Regions from separate parts of the Ruegeria sp. BG5 genome, predicted to be linked through region 3. Evidence: riboswitches for the same ligand, from Rfam matches in the RefSeq annotation. Region 3 holds a riboswitch; each other region holds the start of a gene.
The links. Region 3 has a riboswitch for cobalamin ahead of ACR0KX_RS17865 (hypothetical protein). Riboswitches for the same ligand answer to the same signal wherever they lie in the genome.
Positions count from the first base shown of each region.

Region 1: it holds a riboswitch for cobalamin, as region 3 does, so the genes downstream of both, ACR0KX_RS12895 (DUF1636 domain-containing protein) here and ACR0KX_RS17865 (hypothetical protein) in region 3, are expected to answer to the same signal.
Region 2: it holds a riboswitch for cobalamin, as region 3 does, so the genes downstream of both, ACR0KX_RS10135 (DUF1636 domain-containing protein) here and ACR0KX_RS17865 (hypothetical protein) in region 3, are expected to answer to the same signal.

Region 1 covers NZ_JBQFTC010000003.1:164,838-171,651, reverse strand. Annotated here, with positions in the region: gene ACR0KX_RS12920 (substrate-binding domain-containing protein) at 1-893, shown strand, start outside; partial or broken gene ACR0KX_RS12915 (GH1 family beta-glucosidase) at 898-2,196, shown strand; gene ACR0KX_RS12910 (glucokinase) at 2,218-3,225, shown strand; gene ACR0KX_RS12905 (carbohydrate kinase family protein) at 3,260-4,186, shown strand; gene ACR0KX_RS12900 (D-lyxose/D-mannose family sugar isomerase) at 4,205-4,870, shown strand; cobalamin riboswitch at 4,930-5,133, shown strand; gene ACR0KX_RS12895 (DUF1636 domain-containing protein) at 5,233-5,589, shown strand; gene ACR0KX_RS12890 (ABC transporter ATP-binding protein) at 5,586-6,362, shown strand; gene ACR0KX_RS12885 (ABC transporter substrate-binding protein) at 6,375-6,814, shown strand, end outside.
Region 2 covers NZ_JBQFTC010000001.1:2,117,686-2,124,499, reverse strand. Annotated here, with positions in the region: gene cobW (cobalamin biosynthesis protein CobW) at 1-586, opposite strand, end outside; gene ACR0KX_RS10135 (DUF1636 domain-containing protein) at 583-963, opposite strand; cobalamin riboswitch at 1,057-1,276, opposite strand; gene ACR0KX_RS10130 (NAD(P)-dependent oxidoreductase) at 1,380-2,372, shown strand; tRNA gene ACR0KX_RS10125 (tRNA-Cys) at 2,423-2,496, opposite strand; gene ACR0KX_RS10120 (protein-L-isoaspartate O-methyltransferase family protein) at 2,725-3,378, shown strand; gene ACR0KX_RS10115 (TolC family outer membrane protein) at 3,474-4,892, shown strand; gene ACR0KX_RS10110 (hypothetical protein) at 4,967-5,743, shown strand; gene ACR0KX_RS10105 (cobyric acid synthase) at 5,748-6,814, opposite strand, start outside.
Region 3 covers NZ_JBQFTC010000007.1:45,219-52,032, forward strand. Annotated here, with positions in the region: gene ACR0KX_RS17840 (SRPBCC family protein) at 1-103, opposite strand, end outside; gene nudC (NAD(+) diphosphatase) at 137-1,120, opposite strand; gene ACR0KX_RS17850 (bifunctional 2',3'-cyclic-nucleotide 2'-phosphodiesterase/3'-nucleotidase) at 1,348-3,180, shown strand; RNA gene ffs (signal recognition particle sRNA small type) at 3,220-3,318, shown strand; gene ACR0KX_RS17860 (alpha/beta fold hydrolase) at 3,348-4,205, opposite strand; cobalamin riboswitch at 4,364-4,584, shown strand; gene ACR0KX_RS17865 (hypothetical protein) at 4,672-5,079, shown strand; gene ACR0KX_RS17870 (protein-tyrosine phosphatase family protein) at 5,071-5,583, opposite strand; gene ACR0KX_RS17875 (DNA polymerase III subunit gamma/tau) at 5,757-6,814, shown strand, end outside.

The DNA.
Region 1 (6,814 bases), on a different contig from region 3:
CGAACAGCCGGGCCAAGGGGCTGGCGACGGGCAAGTCCATGGTGATCGGGCATGTGATCCCCAGCTCATCCCAGCATGAAATGGTGAACCCGATTTTTGGGGATTTCGTCGCCGGTGCTGCAAAGAAATATGCCGAGCATGGCTATGACATGATGTTCACAAACGCCGACGACACCTCGATCGAAGAAGCTTATCGCAGCCTGTTTCAACGCGGCGCGGTGGACGGGGTCGTGCTGCAAGGTCCCAAGGTGAACGAGCATCGGATTTCAGTGCTCAGCCGCATGTCCGTGCCGTTTATCGTGCACGGACGTTCAACTGGGGTGGACCTGCCTTATGACTGGATCGACGTGAACAACAAAAGTTCGTTTCAGCGCGCGACCCGGTTTTTGCTGGATCTGGGCCATCGCCGCATCGCATTGATCAACGGGCTTGAGGATATGGATTTCGCCCATCGCCGCCGCGACGGGTATCTTGCTGCGCTGGCGCAGGCCGGGCTGGTGCCGGATCCCGACCTGATGCGCAGCGCCGAAATGACCGAGGTTTACGGCCATCACGAAACCCGCGCCATGCTGGCGCTGGACAATCCGCCCACCGCAATTCTGACTGCGTCCATGATCTCGGCCATTGGTGTGCGCCGCGCTTTGGAGGAGGCTGGCTTGCAGATGGGCCGCGATGTGTCCGTGATTGCCCATGATGACGACCTGTCCTACCTCAAGAACGGGCAGGACGTGCCCATTTTCACAGCCACACGCTCATCCGTGCGTCAGGCGGGGGAACTGGCCGCCGACATGCTGATCGAGCGCATCAAGTCCCCGAACGATCCGACCAAAACCAAATTGCTCGAGGCGGAACTGGTCGTGGGCAGATCAACCGGCCCGGTGCCAAGCAGGTAACAAAATGAAATACACCCGCGCTGATTTCCCCAAGGATTTTCTCTTTGGTGTGGCAACCTCGGCCTATCAGATTGAAGGCCACGCGAAGGGCGGCGCTGGCCAGACCCATTGGGATACCTTCGCCGCCTCGCCCGGCAATGTCGTGCGCTGCGAAAACGGCGATCTGGCCTGCGATCACCTGAACCGGTTCCCGAAAGATTTCGATCTGGTGCGCGAGGCCGGGTTTGATTGCTATCGCTTTTCAACCAGCTGGGCGCGGGTCATGCCCGAGGGGCGCGGTCAGGTCAATCAGGCCGGGCTGGACTACTACGACCGGCTGACCGATGCGCTGCTGGATCGCGGCATCCGCCCCTGCGCCACGCTTTATCATTGGGAATTGCCTTCGGCCCTGGCCGACCTCGGCGGCTGGCGCAACCGCGATATTGCCGGGTGGTTCGCCGATTTCACCGAGGTCATCATGGGCCGCATCGGCGACCGTATGCACAGCGTCGCCCCGATCAACGAGCCCTGGTGCGTGAGCTGGCTGAGCCATTTCGAAGGGCACCACGCCCCCGGCATGCGCGACATTCGTGCGGCCGCGCGCGCCATGCACCATGTTCTGCTGGCCCATGGGCGCGCCATTCAGGCCATGCGGGGGCTGGGGATGAACAACCTGGGTGCGGTGTTCAATCTGGAATGGGCCGAACCCGCCGACAGCAGCCCAAAGGCACGCGAGGCCGCCGATCTTTATGATGGGATTTACAACCGGTTCTTTCTGGGTGGCGTCTTCAAGAAAGCCTACCCGCAGAATGTGCTGGACGGGCTGGAAAAGCACTTGCCAACCGGTTGGCAGGACGATTTCGAAATCATCGGAACGCCCGTCGACTGGTGTGGGCTGAACTATTACACCCGCAAGCTGATCGCCCCGTCCGACACCGCATGGCCCAGCCTGAAAGAGGTGCCCGGCCCGCTGCCAAAAACGCAGATGGGGTGGGAGATCGAGCCGACGGCCCTTTCTAGTTTTCTGACCCGCACGGCGCGGGATTACACAGGGGATCTGCCGATCTATGTCACCGAAAACGGCATGGCCAGCCCCGAACGGCAGCAGGATGACGACCGGATAGAGTATTTGAATCAGCATCTTACGGCGGTGCAAACTGCGCTGGATCAGGGCGTTCCGGTCAAGGGCTATTTCATCTGGTCGCTGCTGGACAATTACGAATGGGCGTTCGGCTATGAAAAGCGGTTCGGGTTGGTCGATGTGGATTTCGACACGCTGGAGCGCAGACCCAAAGCCTCGTTTAACGCGCTGAAGTCGGCGCTGGCGCAGGGTGAACCCGTTGCGGTGCCCCTGGCACAACCGGCAGGTGCGGTGCATGAGCATTGGAACCTGGTAGCAGATATCGGCGGCACCAACACCCGGCTTGGGGTCATCACAAACGGAGAGCTGACGGATCTGCGCAAGCATCCGACCGGTACCCTGCCCGACCTGCTGGAGGCGTTCCACAGCCTGCGTGATGACGTCGGCACCGACCCTCAGGCCGTTGTCGCCGCAGGCGCGGGCCCGGTTCGCGATGGCGTGATCCAACTGACAAACGCCCATCTGGACCTGTCCGAGGCTGAGTTAGCCAAGGCCACAGGTGCCCGACATACCTATGTGATCAACGACTTCACCGCGGCAGCATGGTCCGTGGCCGAGGCAACGAAGGCCGATGTGGCCGTGCTGCAGGGCGACCCTACACCGCCAACCGGCACCCGTCTGGTCGTTGGCCCGGGAACCGGGCTGGGGGTCGGGGCGCTGTTGTATTCGGAAGGACATTACCACACAGCCTCGGGCGAAGGCGGTCATGTCGGTGTCTCCCCGCGCCACCGGGACGAGGTTGATATTTTCGAAGCCGCCCGTCACATCGCGCCGGACTGTTTCTTTGGCGACAGCCTGAAGCTTGAAGCTGAAATGTTCCTGAGCGGAACGGGTCTGCCTGTCCTCTATCAATCCATCGCACTGGCCGCCGGTCAGATTGACGCAGCGCACCGCCCGGCAAAGGACATTCTTCACGACGCCCGCAACGGATCGGATGCACATGCCGTCAAAGCGGCAGAGATGTTCACGACCCATCTGGGCGCTCTGCTGGGTGATCTGGCCGTCACCTTGATCCCTCGGGGCGGCGTGTTCCTGGTGGGCGGCGTGGCGGAGAAGAACCGCTGGCTGTTTGGCGAGCGCTTTCTGGATGCCTTCAATCAAGGCGGGCGATTCAGCGATTTGCGGCAAGGGATGAACCTTTATATCTCGGAACAGGTCGAATTTGGCATTGTTGGCGCTAACAACTTCTGTAAAAATGCGCTCATGCGGTAAAACCGTGTGACCATTTCCAAAGAAGGACCGCGGGATGATCCTGTGTTGTGGCGAAGCCCTGATCGACATGATCGCCGAACCGACCAATTCAGGCGCGCAGGGCTATGTGCCCCATTCCGGCGGCGCAATTTTCAACACGGCCATCGCGCTGGGGCGCTTGGGCGCGCCGGTGGGGATGCTGACGGGCCTGTCCTCGGATATGTTTGGCGCGCAATTGGCGGACACGCTGAAGGCAAGCCATGTGGACACCTCGCATGTGATTGTCAGCGACCGCCCGACCACTTTGGCTTTTGTGAAGCTGGTGGATGGGCATGCCTCGTACAGTTTTGTTGATGAAAACACGGCGGGGCGAATGTTGCAGCCCGAGGATATGCCGCAGCAATTGCTGGCGACCTCGACCCTGTATCTGGGGGGGATCAGTCTGGCTTGTGAACCCTGTGCCGATGCCTATGCCGCGCTGCTCGACCGTCATGGCGGCGACCGCGCGGTGATGCTGGACCCGAATATCCGGCCGGGATTCATCAAGGACCAGACCCGCTATCGCACCCGCCTGAATCGCATGATCGCGCAGGCCGATATCGTCAAGGTTTCGGACGAGGATCTGGATTGGATCATTCCCGGGCCGGAAACCCATGCCGAGAAGGTGCCCTTGTTGCTGAAGGCCGGGCCGTCGGTGGTGATTGTGACGCGGGGCAGTCAGGGGGCGTCGGGCTATCTGGCGGACGGGTCCGAGACATCGGTGGCGGTCAAACCGGTGCAGGTTGTCGATACTGTGGGCGCCGGCGATACGTTCAACGCGGGCGTTTTGGCCGAACTCCACCGCGCCGGGCACCTGAGCAAAGAGGGCCTGCGCGCCTTGACGCCTGATAGCCTGCGCGCGGCTTTGTCCCTGGGCGCAGAAGTGGCCGCCGTCACCGTATCCCGCGCCGGGGCAAATCCGCCCTGGGCGCATGAGCTTTGATCCCACGAGGGAACCGACATGAAACGATCCGACATCAACGACATCAAGACCGAGGCGCAGGCCTTCATCAAATCCTTCGGCGCGGTCCTGCCGCCCTTCGCCGACTGGTCCCCTGATCAGATGCGCAGCGCAAAGGCCGACACGATCCGCGCCCGTGGTTTGGGCTGGGACATTACCGATTACGGTCAGGGCAAGTTTGATGAACTGGGCCTGTTCCTGTTCACCCTGCGCAATGGCGACGTGAATGATCTGAACCAGGGTCGCGGTATGCTTTATGCCGAGAAACTGCTGATTTCGCGCGACAAACAATTGTCTCCGATGCACCGCCATATCATCAAGGCCGAGGACATTATCAACCGGGGCGGCGGTGATCTGGTGATGGAGATCTACGCCTCGGACACCGAAGGCGGCATTGATCGCGACAATCCGGTGGTTGTGCCCAGCGACGGCTGCGATGTCACCATCACCCCCGGCGAGTTGCTGCGCCTGAAACCCGGCGAAAGCGTGACCCTGATGCCCGGTATCTGGCATGCTTTTTGGGCCGAGCGTGGGGATTGTCTGATCGGTGAGGTCTCAACCGTCAATGACGACCGCACGGACAATGTGTTCGAACAACCGATCCCCCGGTTCGCGACCATTGAAGAGGACGCAGCACCGGAATTTTTGCTGGTTGCGGATTACTAAACACTCAGTCCGCGCCGCCAAAATCTCGGTCAGAACGCTTGACAATTAAATCCGCGACAGACTAGCTGACCAGCGATGGTTCCCGTTGCGATGCCTGCGGGATGAAAATGGGAATACGGTGCGGCCCTGCGGCCAAATCCGTGACTGCCCCCGCAACTGTAAGCGGAGAGCGACGCCAAATCACCACTGGCCTGAACAGGTCGGGAAGGTTGGCCAAGCCATGACCCGCAAGTCAGGAGACCTGCCATCACCTGTGCAACCAACCCGGGGCGGGGCGTCCTGGAAGGAGGATTTGATGGCTCAATTTTTCGCCTGCGGGCGTGGCTTCTTCTTTTCGCGCGGTTTCCGCAGCGGGGACAGCCATGTCATCCCAAGCTGACCACTTCGTCCTGATCTGTTCGACCTGTCAGGGTGAAATCGAAGCCAAGGCAGCCAAGGCCAGTTTGGACGCAACCTTACCACCGGGGTTTGCGACCCGGTTGATTGCCTGCATGGCAGGGTGCGAACGCCCCTTGACCGTTGGGCTGCAAGCCGAAGGCAAGGCGCAATACCTGTTCGGCGATATCCAAAGCCCCGCCGATCTGGACGCGATTGCCGCCTTCGCCCGCCAGTTCCGCGACAGTGCCGACGGCTGGACCAGCGCAGCCGACCGGCCCCCTGCCCTGCTTTACAAAACTCTGGCGCGTCTGCCGCGCCTTTCGACAGAGGGCAAGATATGAGTTTTCTGGTTGCCAAGGGGCTCGAATACTACGCCCTGAATGGGGATGTGTTGCTACAGGATGTCTCCTTCTCATTGGATGAGGGGTCGATCCTGGCCATTGCCGGGCCAAACGGGGCCGGGAAAACCACGCTGTTGAACCTGCTTTGCGGCCTCGAACGTCTGGCCCTGGGCGATGTGACGATCAAGGGGCAAAGCCTGCGTCAATTGTCCGCCCCGGAACGGGCACGCACCATCGCCGTGGTCGGGCAGCAGGAACTGCCTGACGGCCGGTTGAAACTGCGCGACTATGTGGCCCTTGGGCAAATCCCGATTCAGGCCGACCGGTCCGCCGAGGATCATAAGGCCGATCTTGAGCGGGTGCTTGAGATCACCGAACTGGTCCCGCTGGCCGATAAACCGATGCAACGTCTGTCCGGCGGGGAACGTCAGCGGGCGCATATCGCACGGGCTCTGGCGCAAAGGCCATCGCTTTTGTTTCTGGACGAGCCGACAAACCACCTCGACCCCGACGCCAAGGGCCACATGCTGTCGCTGGTGGCCGAACTGGGCGTGACGGTTGTGATGATCGTGCACGATCTGGTCATGATCCCCGAATTCGCCACCCATGTCGCTTTGATGAAGGCAACCCGCATGACCGGCTTCGGCCCGGTTCCCGAAGTTCTAACACCCGAGCGTGTGCGCGATACGTTTGGCGTTGACTACCTGTGTTTCCAGCACGAAGGGCGCGTGATCCCGGCGCTGGATATCCGAAAACGAAAGCTGTCATCTTAACAGGAGAATTTGATGATGCAGAAATTCTGGTCCGTAGTCCTTGTTTCGGGCCTCGCGAGTGGTGCGGCGGCACATGAAGTGACCGTCGACAATTGCGGAGAACCACTGGTGTTCGACGGCACGCCCGAGCGGATTGTCGTGCACGACATGAACATGACCGACATGGCCTTTGCGCTGGGTTTGCAGGACAAGATTGTCGGCCTGACCGGCATTACCGGCTGGTACAAGACCAGCCCGGATTTCGATGCAAAACGCGGTGACATCCCGGAACTGGCGCCCAAATACCCCACCGTCGAAAATCTGGTCGCGGTCGAGCCGGATATGTTCTTTGCCGGTTGGTATTACGGCATGCAGCCGGGTGGCGAAGTCACCCCCGACACGCTGGAACCCTTTGGCATCAAAACCATGGTCCTGACCGAAAGCTGCGTTCACCTGAACAAGGACCGCCCCGA
Region 2 (6,814 bases), on a different contig from region 3:
TCGCCACACCTTCGGGACCGGCCAGATCGGGTTTGGTCAGCAGGATGATGTCGGCGCAGGAGATCTGGTCCTCGAACACCTCCGACAAAGGTGTTTCGTGGTCGATCGAGTCATCGGCCAAGCGCTGGGCATCCACCGCCTCGACATTCGGGGCGAAGCGACCGGCGGCGACAGCCTCGGCATCTGCCAAGGCGATCACGCCGTCCACGGTGATCTTCGACCGGATATCGGGCCAGTCGAACGCCTTCAGCAGCGGTTTCGGCAGGGCGAGGCCTGAAGTTTCGATCAGGATATGATCCGGGCGCGGCTCCAGCGCCATCAGCGCCTCGATGGTGGGGATGAAGTCATCGGCCACGGTGCAGCAGATGCAGCCATTGGCCAGTTCCATGATGTTTTCCGCCGGGCAATCCGGGATCGCGCAGGATTTCAGGATGTCGCCATCAACGCCCACATCGCCGAACTCGTTGACCACCACGGCCAGACGTTTGCCTTGCGGGTTCTGCATCAGATGCTTGACCAGCGTCGTTTTGCCCGAGCCCAGAAAGCCGGTGATGACGGTGACGGGGAGTTTTTCGAGGTTGCTCATTTCAGGGCTCCAATCGGGGGAATGCGCGAGGCGCAGTTTTTGCGAAAATGTTCGGGGCGCTCGCGCCATTTGACCAAGCCGTCCTCGGTGGCCAGATACTTGGTCGCTCCGTCGACGATGACGTCAACGTGATCGGTTTCGTTGAGGTTCTCATAGACAAAGGTCCAGCGATCCGGCCCGCCACGCAGCACGATGGAACAGCCCTGATCGCAATTCGACAGGCATTCGACGGCTTTCAGTGTGACGCCCTCGGGCAGGTCCGCCTGTTCCAGCGCTTTGTGCAGCAATGTGCCGGGGCGCTGGTCATCATCCTCGATGGGCAGACCACGGCGGCACGTGGTGCAAACCAGCAGCTCGACCGGCGCAGTCTCGGTCATGTCTCTCATCCCCCCAAATCCTCTTCGCGGGGGACGGGGTTTCATGCGGGCCACGCGATGCACATGGACCCGACACCGGAACACCCCGCCCGGTTTCAACTTCGGGTGCTGGCAGGTCTCCCGGCTTGCGGATGTCAGAGGCCCGGTTCGTCTGGCTCCTCTGTCGGATGTCCCGCCTTCCCGGCCTGGCAGGCCAGTGGCATTGGGCACCCTCTCCGGTCACGGTCGCGGGGGCGGCTGCGTTTGGCGGATAAACCGTTGACGCATTCCCTTTTCATCGGCTGTCGCCGACACCAACGACAGGGACATGCGGCACGTGCGGGCAGGTTGTCAAGCGCGATGCGACCACCATCGCGTGGCTAGGATGAAAAGCGACCTGCCAGCGTCGCTGGGCGGCATGACGCGGTGCCCGCGACATGGTCGCATACCGGAAAACACGCAGGGAGACGCGAATAATGAAAGTTGGGTTCATCGGACTTGGAAATGTGGGCGGAAAACTCTCGGGCTCATTGCTGCGCAACGGGATCGACCTGACGGTCCATGACCTCAATGCAGACCTGGTGGCAGAATTCGTCGAAAAGGGCGCAAAGGCCGCCGAAAGCCCGGCCCAGCTGATGCACGATTGCGACGCGGTGATCACCTGCCTGCCATCGCCTGCCGCCTCGGACGCGGTGATGCAGGAGATGTTGCCCGAGGTCGGCCCCGGCAAAATTTGGATGGAAATGTCCACCACCGACGAGGCCGAGGCCAAGCGGCTGGGTGCCATGGTCATCGAACGGGGCGGGGCGGCGGTTGATTGCCCCGTTTCCGGCGGATGCCACCGGGCGGCAACCGGCAATATCTCGATCTTCGCGGGTTGCGACCGGGATACTTTTGAGCGAATCCTGCCCTTCCTGACAACGATGGGCCGTCGGGTGTTGCATACCGGCGATCTCGGCTCGGCCTCGGTTCTGAAAGTTCTGACCAACTATCTGGCCACCGCCAACCTGATCACCTGCGCCGAAGCGCTGGTGACCGCCAAAGCCGCCGGGATGGACCTGAACACGACCTATGAGGCGATCAAGATCTCGTCTGGCACCTCATTTGTGCATGAGACCGAAAGCCAGGTCATCCTGAACGGCTCGCGCGATATTTCCTTTACCATGGACCTTGTCAAAAAGGATATCGGCCTGTTTCAGGACGTCGCCGACCGCGCGGGTGTCCCGCTTGAGATCAACCCGATCATGATCAAGATCTTCGAGGACGGCATCGCACGCTACGGCGAACGCGAACTGTCGCCCAACATCATCAAACGCCTGGAAGACGCCACCGGCCTCGACATCCGCGCGCCCGGCTTTCCACCTGAAATGCAGGACGATGAACCTGAAGAACCGGGTTATGAGGTTATCCCGGCGGGGCGCGATTCCTAAGAGGGGCGCGCTTTCGTCTTTGCGTCGCGAGGTGAAGGTATTGAAGGAAGTGGAGGCGAGTACCGGAATCGAACCGGTGTACACGGATTTGCAATCCGCTGCGTCACCACTCCGCCAACTCGCCTTTTCAAGTAAAATCAAATACTTGCCGTGGTGTGACAGGCGTTTTAGCAGCTTTCTTATGGGGCGTCCAGAGGATTGCGTGTAATTTTGGCGCCTGAGGCGGGAAATGCTGATCTGGGCCGGATCACAAACCTGTCGCACGGGCCGGGCTGTGGCAACAGGGCCGTTGCCGGTTGCTGCGGGATGTGGCAAAAGCCAAAAAAACGTGGGAATTCAGACGAGAGATCAAATGACAGATTTCGCAACCCGACGCCGCACTATGGTCGATACGCAGATTCGGCCCTCTGATGTCACGAAATTCCCGATCATCGATGCCATGCTGACCGTCCCGCGTGAAAATTTTGTGCCGGATGCGCAGCGCGAGGCCGCCTATGTTGAAGGCATAATCGATCTGGGGGACGGGCGCAGCATGCTGGAGCCTCGGACTCTGGCCAAGATGCTGGACGCTGTGAATATTTGCAAAGATGAGGCGGTTCTGGATATCGCGCCGGGGCTGGGGTATTCCACCGCCGTTGCCGCGCGCATGGCTGAACTGGTGGTTGCTGTTGAAAGCGATGAGGCGCTGGCCGCAGAAGCGCAGGATGCCCTGACCGAGGCGGATGCAGACAATGCCGTGGTGCATGTGGGCCCGCTGGAGCAAGGGGCCGAGGAACACGGGCCTTACGACGTGATCATGATACAGGGCGGCGTGCAGCAGGTGCCGGACGCTCTGCTGGGTCAGTTGAAAGACAACGGGCGCATCGCCTGTCTGTTTGTGCAGGATGGTCTGGGCGTCGTTCGGATCGGGCGCAAGGCTGGTGACCGGGTCAGCTGGCGCGACGCTTTCAACGCCAGTGCGCCGACACTGGACAGTTTTTCAGTCGAGTGTGCATTTTCGCTATAGTCGGGCGGTGGTTTTTTCTGCCACCTTGATTAGTTGAAAACGGCAACGCAAACTTCCCGCAGGGCAGTGTAATTTTGATTTGAGAGGATTTGGTGATGCGTGGAACGGCAACTGGTAAGCTGGTCAGGGCCTTGGCGGTGACCGCTGGTCTTGCCCTTAGCGTTATGCCTGTACGCCTGGCATGGGCGGACAACCTGACCGATGCCTTTATCGGGGCGTATAACACCAGCGGTCTTCTTGAACAGAACCGCGCGCTGTTGCGTGCCGCTGATGAAGATGTTGCCATTGCGGTGTCCGCGCTGCGTCCGATCATCAACTGGACAGTGCGCGTTTCGCAGGATTACACGCGGACAACGACTAGCGGTATAGTGGTCCGGAACGAGCCTTCGACATTCTTTACCGGCCTCACGCTGGCCCAGTTGATCTATGATGGCGGGTTCTCGATTCTCGGTAAGCAATCCGCGCAGGAAATCGTGTTGTCCACGCGCCAAAGCCTGATCGATGTCGAGCAGGCCATTCTGTTCCGCGCAGCAAACGCTTATCTCAACGTCGTTCTGCAGGAAGAAACCGTGCAGATTCAGGTGAATGACGTCGATGTGTCGGCCGAGGAACTTCGGGCCTCGCGGGACCGTTTCGAAGTGGGTGAAGTCACGCGCACGGACGTCGCCCTGTCCGAGGCACAGCTGGCCAGTTCCCAGGCCGATCTGGCAGTTGCACGCGGTAACCTGAGCACGGCGCAGGCGGAATATGTAAATGCCGTCGGCAAACTACCGGGGGCGACCGCTGGTCAGCCCAGCCTTCCGTCACTGCCCCGGTCCGAGTCAGAGGCGATTTCGTTCGCGCGCCGCAACCATCCGGCCATTCTTGCGGCCCAGCACGAAGTGCGTGCGCTTGATTTGCAGGTGCAGCAGCAGCGGGCGAATCTGGGGCCGAATGTCACGCTGAATGCAGATGCGGGCATTACGGAAAGCTATGATAATGACGATGACACCGAAAATGCGAGTGTCTCGCTGAACTTCAACCAGCCGATCTATGCCGGCGGACGTCTGGCGGCATCGGTGCGCCGGGCGATGGCCACCCGCGATGCGTCGCGCGCGAACCTTCTGAACGTGCAAAAGGACATCACGCAGGGCGTGTCCGAAGCCTATGCAAACTTTCAGGCCGCCTCGGCCAGCCTGCGGGCATCGACCGAGCAGGTACGCGCCTCGCAGGTCGCCTTTGACGGGATTCGCGAAGAGGCAACCCTGGGCGCACGGACCACGCTGGACGTTCTGAACGCGCAGCAGGATTTGCTGGATGCGCAGCTGAACGAGGTCGCCTCGCGCACAGAGCGTTCGCGCGCTGCCTATCAGCTGTTGCAGGCTCAGGGCCTGTTGACGGCGGAACGTCTGGGTCTGGCGGTGCAGATCTATGACCCGACGCTGTATTATAATCTGGTCAAGAAAGCCCCTGCACAGGTCAGCAAACAGAGCAAAGACCTGGATCGCGTCCTCAAAGCGTTGCGTCGGGACTGACGGGCAATACTATCTGTTGTTCGCTCTGACAGGATTGGCTACACTCGGGCCTGAGGAAAGAGCGGTAGAGCAAAATGACGGACAATGTCGTAAAAGCCGGGATCGAAGACGTTTTGTCTTCGGTCAAACGTCTGGTCAGCGAAGAGGGGCGCAAAGCCCCGTCCTCGGGCGCGCGCAAGCCCGGGCGTCTGGTGCTGACCGAGGCGTTGCGAATCTCAAAACCCGCTCAGGTTGAACAGCCCCCGCTGAAGCTGGAACCGAAATACAGCGCCGAGGAGTCGGCGAAACCAATGCTGCTGCGCGCCTGTGACATCGTGAAGGCCGATGCGGCGGCCAATAGCGATGCGCCGCGTCAGGAAGAGGCCAGGCCAGAGCCTGAGGCCACCGAAGACCCCGCAACCAGCCTGAGCGCGAAGATCGAAGCGCTGGAAGCTGCAATCGCACGGACCGAAGATCAGTGGGAACCCGATGGCGACAGTGACGATGCCTATTCAGGGACGCCGACTCAGGGCCTCGCCTGGACCACGGATTCAGGGTTCGAAGAGCCCGAGCCAGAGGATGTGCCTGCAGAGCAGGCAACAGACGGTGAGGACGCAGCTGCAGCGGCCGAGCCCGAGCAGGAAGAACCGCAACCGGCCACCTTCATTCGTTCGCCCGAAGTCATGCCTGTGGCCGAAGACGCTGTGCCCGCGCGCGACGTGGCCATCGACGAAGACGCGCTGCGTGACATGATTGCCGAGGTTGTCCGGCAAGAGCTTCAGGGCGTGCTGGGCGAGCGGATCACCCGCAACGTGCGCAAGATGGTCCGGCGCGAGATTCACCGGGCGCTGGCAGCGCAGGAGCTGGAGTAACAGCTCAGCCCCGCTGCGGCGGCTCCGCAAGGTCCAGCAGTAAATCCAGGTTCATGTTCTGCTCTAGATGATCGGCCAGATCATCCAGCGTTTGCTCGACACCATCCTCATAGGCGGTTTCCGATTTCACACCCAGTTTTGCCAGAAACTGCGCCCGAAACGCGTCGGACGAAAATATGCCGTGCAGATAGCTGCCCAGAATGCGCCCATTGGCGCTGGCTGCGCCTTCGGGGCGGCCCTCAACCTCCAGCCAGGCCCGCGTACAATCCGGGCCTTCCGTTTCACCCATATGAATCTCATACCCGCTGACAGGTTCGCGGTTGGGCAGGGCGCAGGCTTCGGTCAGCGTGACATGCTTTTTACCGGCCATGACAGTGTCCACATCCAGCAGGCCCAGCCCTTCAACCTTGCCCGGCCGACCGTCCACCCCGTCGGGGTCCGAGATTGTTCTGCCCAGCATCTGATAGCCGCCGCACAGGCCAAGAACATGCCCGCCGCGGCGTACATGGGCGAGAAGGTCAATATCCCAGCCTTGCGCCCGGAAATAGGTCAGATCGCCAATGGTGGATTTGCTGCCCGGCAGCAGCACAAGGTCGGCATCGCCGGGCAGGGGGCGGCCTGCGGGGATGATCTCGACGCTCACACCGGGTTCGGCGGAAAGAGGGTCCAGATCGTCGAAATTGGCCATGCGCTCAAGCTGAGGCACAACGACCTTGCACGCCCCGCCGGTGTGTGAGCGGATGTCCATCATATCCTCGGCGGGCAGCTTCCACGCATCGTGAAACCACGGCACCACGCCCAGACAGGGCCAGCCCGTGCGTGCGGCTATATCGTCGCGGCCCTCATCAAACAGCGACACATCGCCCTTGAACCGATTCACGGCAAAGCCCTTGATCATGTCAAGATCGCCGGGGTCCAGCACGGCCTGCGTTCCAACGATCTGCGCGATCACACCGCCCCGATGAATGTCTCCGACCAGCACCACCGGCACACCGGCTGCGCGGGCAAAGCCCATATTGGCAATGTCGCCTTTGCGCAGGTTGGTTTCCGCCGGGCTGCCCGCGCCTTCGA
Region 3 (6,814 bases):
TGCCGCGCCGCATGGCCATACGCTCGAACCGTTCGAAATCGGCAACCATTTCGAATACCGAATTGATCGGGGCTTCGATATCTTCGCGCGCTGAAAACTGCATGTCTGCCTTTGCTGCCTTTTGTCCAGTTTTTCCTTAGTCCAGCGTGTCCGCAAGCCAGTTTTGCAACAGAAAATGCGCGATGGCCCCTTTTCGAGCGGGCAGCAGGGTTGGATGCTCGCCTGCGAAAGCCTGCATCATTTCCGTTTTGCTGACCCACATCGCGTCTTCAATCTCGACCGGATCGATCAAGATGTCACGCGACAGCGCCTCGCCCGCGCAGCCGAACATCAGCGAGGCCGGGAACGGCCAGGGTTGGCTGGACAGGTACGACACCGTGCCGACCGGCACGCCTGCCTCTTCCATCACCTCGCGCCGTACGGCGGCCTCAAGCGTTTCGCCCGGTTCGACAAAGCCGGCCAGCAGTGAATACATCCCCTCGGGCCAGCCGGGCGAGCGGCCCATCAGCACCGCGTCACCATGGGTGATCAGCATGATGACAACCGGGTCCGTACGCGGAAAATGCTGCGCGCCGCAGGTCGGGCAACTGCGCTGCCACCCGGCCTGCGAGATTTCACTGGGCGCACCGCATTTGGCGCAGAATTTATGCGTTTCATGCCAGCCGATTACCGCCTTGGCCGTCGCCGCCAGTTCGGCATCAAGGGGCGACAGGCGAGTCATGATCCGGCGCAATTCGGCAAAGACATGGCCTTCGGGCAGGTCGGGATGTTGCTGTTCGGTCTTATCGACAAACGCGCCAACACCGGTCAGGTCCAGCCCTTCGGCGGCCCAGTCCGAAATATCCAGCGCAAACAGTGGGGCATCTGAAGCATCCAGCCCCAGAAAGATCGGGGCAGAAACAACTCCGCCGGGTCCGCACGTGATCAGGGGATGAGACATGGGCTGCAAAGCCAACCGATCCAGCCTGTCACCCTGCACCAGCAGTTTACCGCGCCACAACAGAACACATCTGGCTGCCGGATCGCCTTGTGCTTGCGACAACTTCTCGGCGTCGCCCCGAATATGGGCTGCACGATTCAGACCCGCGCCACCGAAAGTCACCTGTTCTGCATTTATCATCACCTGCCCCTTCGGCTTTGCTGACAGGGCTGCCATGACTGCCCCGGCGTTGCAATGGCCTTTCGCGGTGCCGGGCCATGCGCGGCCAGAGGCAATGCTTGCACAGGCCTGGAAACATTGGCATTAAGTCTACCAATTGTTGATTTTGATTTAGCACCAGCATCCAATAGTAGAATTCAAGAGTGAAAACTGGACCTTTTAGACCGGGTCAAACTGAAAGTTCGGATGTGCATATTCGTATCCTCGCGACAACTGATCTGCACATGAATCTGACCGGTTTCGACTATTACTCGGATCAGCCGGACCCCACGATTGGATTCACGCGAACCGCCAGTCTGATCCGCACGGCGAGAGCAGAAGCAGACGGCGCGCTTGTTTTGCTGTTCGACAATGGCGATGCGCTTCAGGGCACGCCGCTGGGCGATCAGGCGGCACAGGACCCTGACGGCCATCCAATGATGCAAGGGTTTGCGGCCCTGCACTATGACGCCGTCGGGCTTGGCAATCACGATTTCGGCTTTGGGTTGGAGGTGCTGGACACTGTCCTTGATCAGGCTCCATGTCCTGTCCTGTGCAGCAATATGCGCCGCCGGTCGGAGGTTTCGCAAAGCTGGCAGGGCCATGCGGTGCTTGACCGATCGATTTCGCTGAACGGGCAAGACATTCCCATCCGCGTGGGCGTGTTGTCGGTTCTGCCCCCTCAGACCACGCAATGGGAAGCGCATCATCTGGGCGATGACATCGCGGTCGAGGACTGTCTGAGCGCGGCGCGACGCACCGTGCAGACCCTGAAATCGGCGGGGTGTGATCTGGTCATCGCGCTGGCCCATTCCGGCCTCGGTCAGGATCAGGAAGCACCGGGGCTGGAGAATGCCGTGATCCCACTGGCCGCCATTGACGGCATTGACGCCCTAGTGGCCGGGCACACACACCTGACCCTTCCCGGCAACGACCACCGGGGGCTGGCCCATGTCGACCCTGAGGCCGGATTGGTCCATGGCAAACCGGTTGTCATGCCCGGGTCCGCAGGAAATCATCTGGGCGTGATTGATCTGAACCTGTCCCACTCTGCCGATCTCGGGTGGCAAATCACCGACCAGCAGGTCGGGTTGAGACCGCTTCGCCAAAACAACTCCGCCCCTGAAACGCCAGAGGACCCCGACATGGTCCGGCTTTTTGCACCCGTGCACGCCCGAACCCGCACCAAGATGGCCGAGCCGGTGGCGCGAATCGCAAAACCGATGCACAGCTTTTTCAGCTTTTGCGCCGTTGATCGGGGGCTGGCATTGGTGGCCTCGGCGCAGGCCGCCGCCTTGCGCCCCTATCTGTCCGGCACCGCACTGGCCAATATGCCCATGTTGTCCGCCGTTTCGCCCTATAAATGCGGCGGTCGGTCCGGGCCGCGCTATTACACCGATGTCCCGGCGGGCGAGGTTTGTTTGCGCCACATTGCGGACCTTTACGTCTTTCCGAACGAACTGAGGGCGGTGAAGGTCAGCGGCGCTCAGGTGCTGGACTGGCTTGAGATGTCGGCGGGTCTTTTCAACACCATGCGTCGCGACGCCGAGACCGATCTGATCGACCCCGGTCGGGTTGGGTACAATTTCGACCTTCTCTTTGGCCTGACCTACCAGATCGACCCGTTCTACCCGGCCCGGTTTGACGCTCAGGGGCAGTTGATCGACAATTCTCACCGCCGCATCCGGCAGGCCAGAATTGACGGGTCTACGCTTGACCCCAATCAGGATTTTGTGGTCGCGCTCAACAATTACCGCGCCAATGGTGGCGGGCATTTCCCGTTTGTGGAAACGGCAGAGCCGATCAACCTGCCTGCAATAGATATCAAGCGAATCCTACGCGATTATCTGACCGGGTACCTGCCCGCCGACCCGCTGTCTCAGGCGGTTTATCCGTTTTCGTACACGCCGCAGGCCGGGGTTCAGGCAATCCTCAGTACGGGGCCCGGCGCGCTGAAGTACCTGCCCGAATTGCAGAACTACGACCCTATCGTTCTGGACCCGGACCCGCAGGGGTTCGAACGCATCCGGCTGACACTCTGACGGGTTGTCATTTTCCCCAGGCTTCCCTATATCAAGCGCTGAGAGGTTGGCGCGGGCGAGCGCCTCGCCAACCTGGTCAGGTCCGGAAGGAAGCAGCCACAACGAGCCCCGCTTGGGTCGATGTCCAACCTCTCACCTTTCCCCCACGTATCCGCTCATCAGCACAATCAGGCAACCAACCGGGGCCAGATTGCCGAATTCCGGCGGGCAAATGCGCCGATATGGCCGATCTCTTTCACTCCGAACTCCTTGGGTGACAACAGGTGCCGCCGCGCGTCCGGCCCATACAGATCCACCAGACGCCATACGGCTTGTGGCGGGACGGTCTGATCGTCGTCGCTGGTGAACAGATCTACCGGAACACCCAGATCCGCCCAGCGCGCCAGTGGCAGTTTTTGCCCGATCTCAGGCACATAATTCAAAGGTGCGGTGCACCACCTGCGCCATTGCCAATAGACAGAGCCCGGCAGATCGGCACCGAACCCAATGGCTTTGCCGGGCAGATACCCCAGGGCTTTCACAAGCAGCGGTACATGCCCATGCCAGAACGCCCAGGCCAACCCCCGATAGGGCCATGGGTGATCGGACAGCGTCACCAACCCCGAGCAAACACAGATCATCCGGTCGATCTGGTCGATATCCGGCTGAATCGGCCCCAGCATTCCGCCGACGGAATGACCAATGCTCCACTGCCGGGCGTCGGGAAACCTTCGGCGCATCTCGGCCCGTGCTGCGGGCATATCGATCAGGGCCCAGTCCGACATCGTGACCTGCGAGTCGCGCATGGGGCCGGAAACAGAGTGACCGAAATCGCGATAGTCATACGTCAGGCAGGCCATGCCACGCTGGGCTGCCAACCACCGGGCAAAGTGCTGGTAGTAGTCGCGCGGCACACCGGTCGCCCCGTTCAGAACCACCACCGTGTCGGGATCAGTAAAAGGCCGATACATCCGCGCCGACAGCTGGGCCGGACCAGCGGGAAACTGGAAATCCTCGATCTTCACGTGCTGCTGCGTGTCCAACATCGAACCTGCGGGCCTTTCTGAACCAATCGGTTTACCTGCCCAAGAGGCACAACAACCCGCAGCCGAGTCAACCCTGCTGCCACTTGACCACACGTCGCCCGGCACAAGACTTGTGTACGTGACACCCAAAACCGCGCTTGACTCAGAACGCGAACAGACGCTAGCGGTTGTGTGATGGTTTCCGATCCACACAATGGGTCGGGATGAAAAGGGAACACGGTGCGGTTCTGCCCGGTCAAACCGGAACGAACCAAGGCCGCGACTGCCCCCGCAACTGTAAGCGGTAAGCGATGCCGGAATGCCACTGGCCGAAAGGCTGGGAAGGTCGGCAAAGCAACGACCCGCAAGTCAGGAGACCTGCCATCATCAACGTAACCGAAACTCGGGCGGGGTGTCCGGGCAGGTCCTGACAGCGCATAGCTGAACCGCCTGCCAACGTCCCCGTCCGCCGCGCGGAGGGCGCAGGATGATCTGGAAGACAAAAACCCACAAATACGTGGCGACCATTTGCCAACGCACAGGCGGGCCCTGCCCCGCAATGGCGCGCATGGCGCGCGCGCTGGCCGAGGCAATGAACAAGGCCGACCACGTCACCAGCGAAGGATTTGAAATCGAAGGCAGCAGCGACCTGACTCATTGCGCGCAAGGGTGCATGGCCCGCTTTCGCGCAGGACCTGAACAGATACGCATCTTCTGCGGGACCGAGGCGGACACGCCGATCCAAACGCTGGATACATATGCCGACCTGATTTTTGACGAGACATGCGCGGCCCTTCCGTCCGGGGCCTTGCCAAGAACACCTTGCGCCATGCTTGAGGTCTTGGCCCTGAGACCTTCAAGACCAGTCCAGGAACCGGCACGGGTATCAGCCTGAGCGCGCATCCAAAGGTGCGTGGGTCGCATTCGTGGCCCATGCCATCTGCTCGTCGGTTTCCACCGCGCAGGGGCGCAGGGCCCGCAACCGGGCCAGCGCCTTGTCTGCCGGTTCCCCGCATTCCAGCATCAGGCGCAAGACCACCATACCGGATCGCCCGCACCCACCCCGGCAATGCACCAGCACCCGGCCACCGCCGGACAAAGCCTGCCGCGCCGATGCGCTGACCGACCCCCACCGATCCTGAACGGCGCGCGGCGGGGCGCCAAAATCCTCGACCGGCAAATGAACCCATCTGCTGGCGCGGCCCTGAATGTCACTGCCAAAGGTCCGGGCCCCGTCCTGCAGCATCTCAACTTCCGTGGTCATCGAGATCACAAGACCGGGTTTCCAATCCGCAATAGTATCCAGATCGCCCGCGTAATCTCCGCCGCGTCCCGGCATCGAGGTCAGCGCAAGTGTTCCGCCTCCGACTTGCAGCGCGTAGACGACCAGTTGCGACATCAAAGATTTCCTCCCAAACCCAAGCCTGCTTGTAAAATGTGCTTCAAAAATACTGAGATTCCAGTTTACGCCGATCTCGGGTCTTTCCAAACCAAATTTCCCCGACCCTGCGGTGGACGCGGGCGGCAGCGGCCACTACGCTGCGACGACGTCCCGAATCCGCCAGAGCAGACATGACCGACACAGACAGCCCCGCCTATCAGGTTCTCGCCCGCAAATACCGTCCGGAAACCTTTGCTGATCTGGTGGGGCAGGATGCCATGGTGCGCACGCTTAAGAATGCGTTCGAAGCCGACCGCATAGCGCAAGCCTTTGTCATGACCGGCATTCGCGGCACCGGCAAGACAACCACGGCGCGGATCATCGCCAAGGGCATGAACTGCATCGGCTCCGATGGTGCGGGCGGCCCCACAACCGAACCCTGCGGCGTCTGCGAACATTGCACCGCGATCATGGAAGGCCGCCATGTCGACGTGATGGAGATGGACGCCGCCAGCCGTACCGGCGTCAATGATATTCGCGAGATCATCGACAGCGTCCGCTACCGCGCCGCCTCGGCCCGCTATAAAATCTATATCATCGACGAGGTTCACATGCTCTCGACCAGCGCCTTCAACGCGCTGCTCAAGACGCTGGAGGAACCGCCCGAGCATGTGAAGTTCATCTTCGCCACCACCGAAATCCGCAAGGTGCCGGTGACGGTTCTGTCCCGCTGCCAACGCTTCGACCTGCGCCGGATCGAGCCCGAGGATATGATCGGCCTGCTGCAAAAGATCGCCAGCGCCGAAGGGGCCGAGATTGCCGAGGACGCGCTGGCCTTGATCACCCGCGCGGCCGAGGGGTCTGCCCGGGATGCAACCTCGCTGCTGGATCAGGCGATCTCGCACGGGGCCGGGGAAACTACCGCCAATCAGGTCCGCGCCATGTTGGGACTGGCCGACCGTGGCCGGGTGCTGGACCTGATGGATATGATCCTGCGCGGCGATGCCGCCGGGGCCTTGACCGAGCTTAGCGCGCAATATGCCGAAGGGGCCGACCCGCTGGCGGTGCTGCGTGATCTGGCCGAGATCACCCATTGGGTCTCGGTCGTCAAAATCACGCCGGACGCAGCCGAGGATCCGACGGTATCCCCTGACGAGCGCGCCCGTGGCCAGCAGATGGCTGACGCCCTGCCCATGCGAGTACTGACCCGCATGTGGCAAATGCTGTTGAAGGCGCTGGAGGAGGTCTC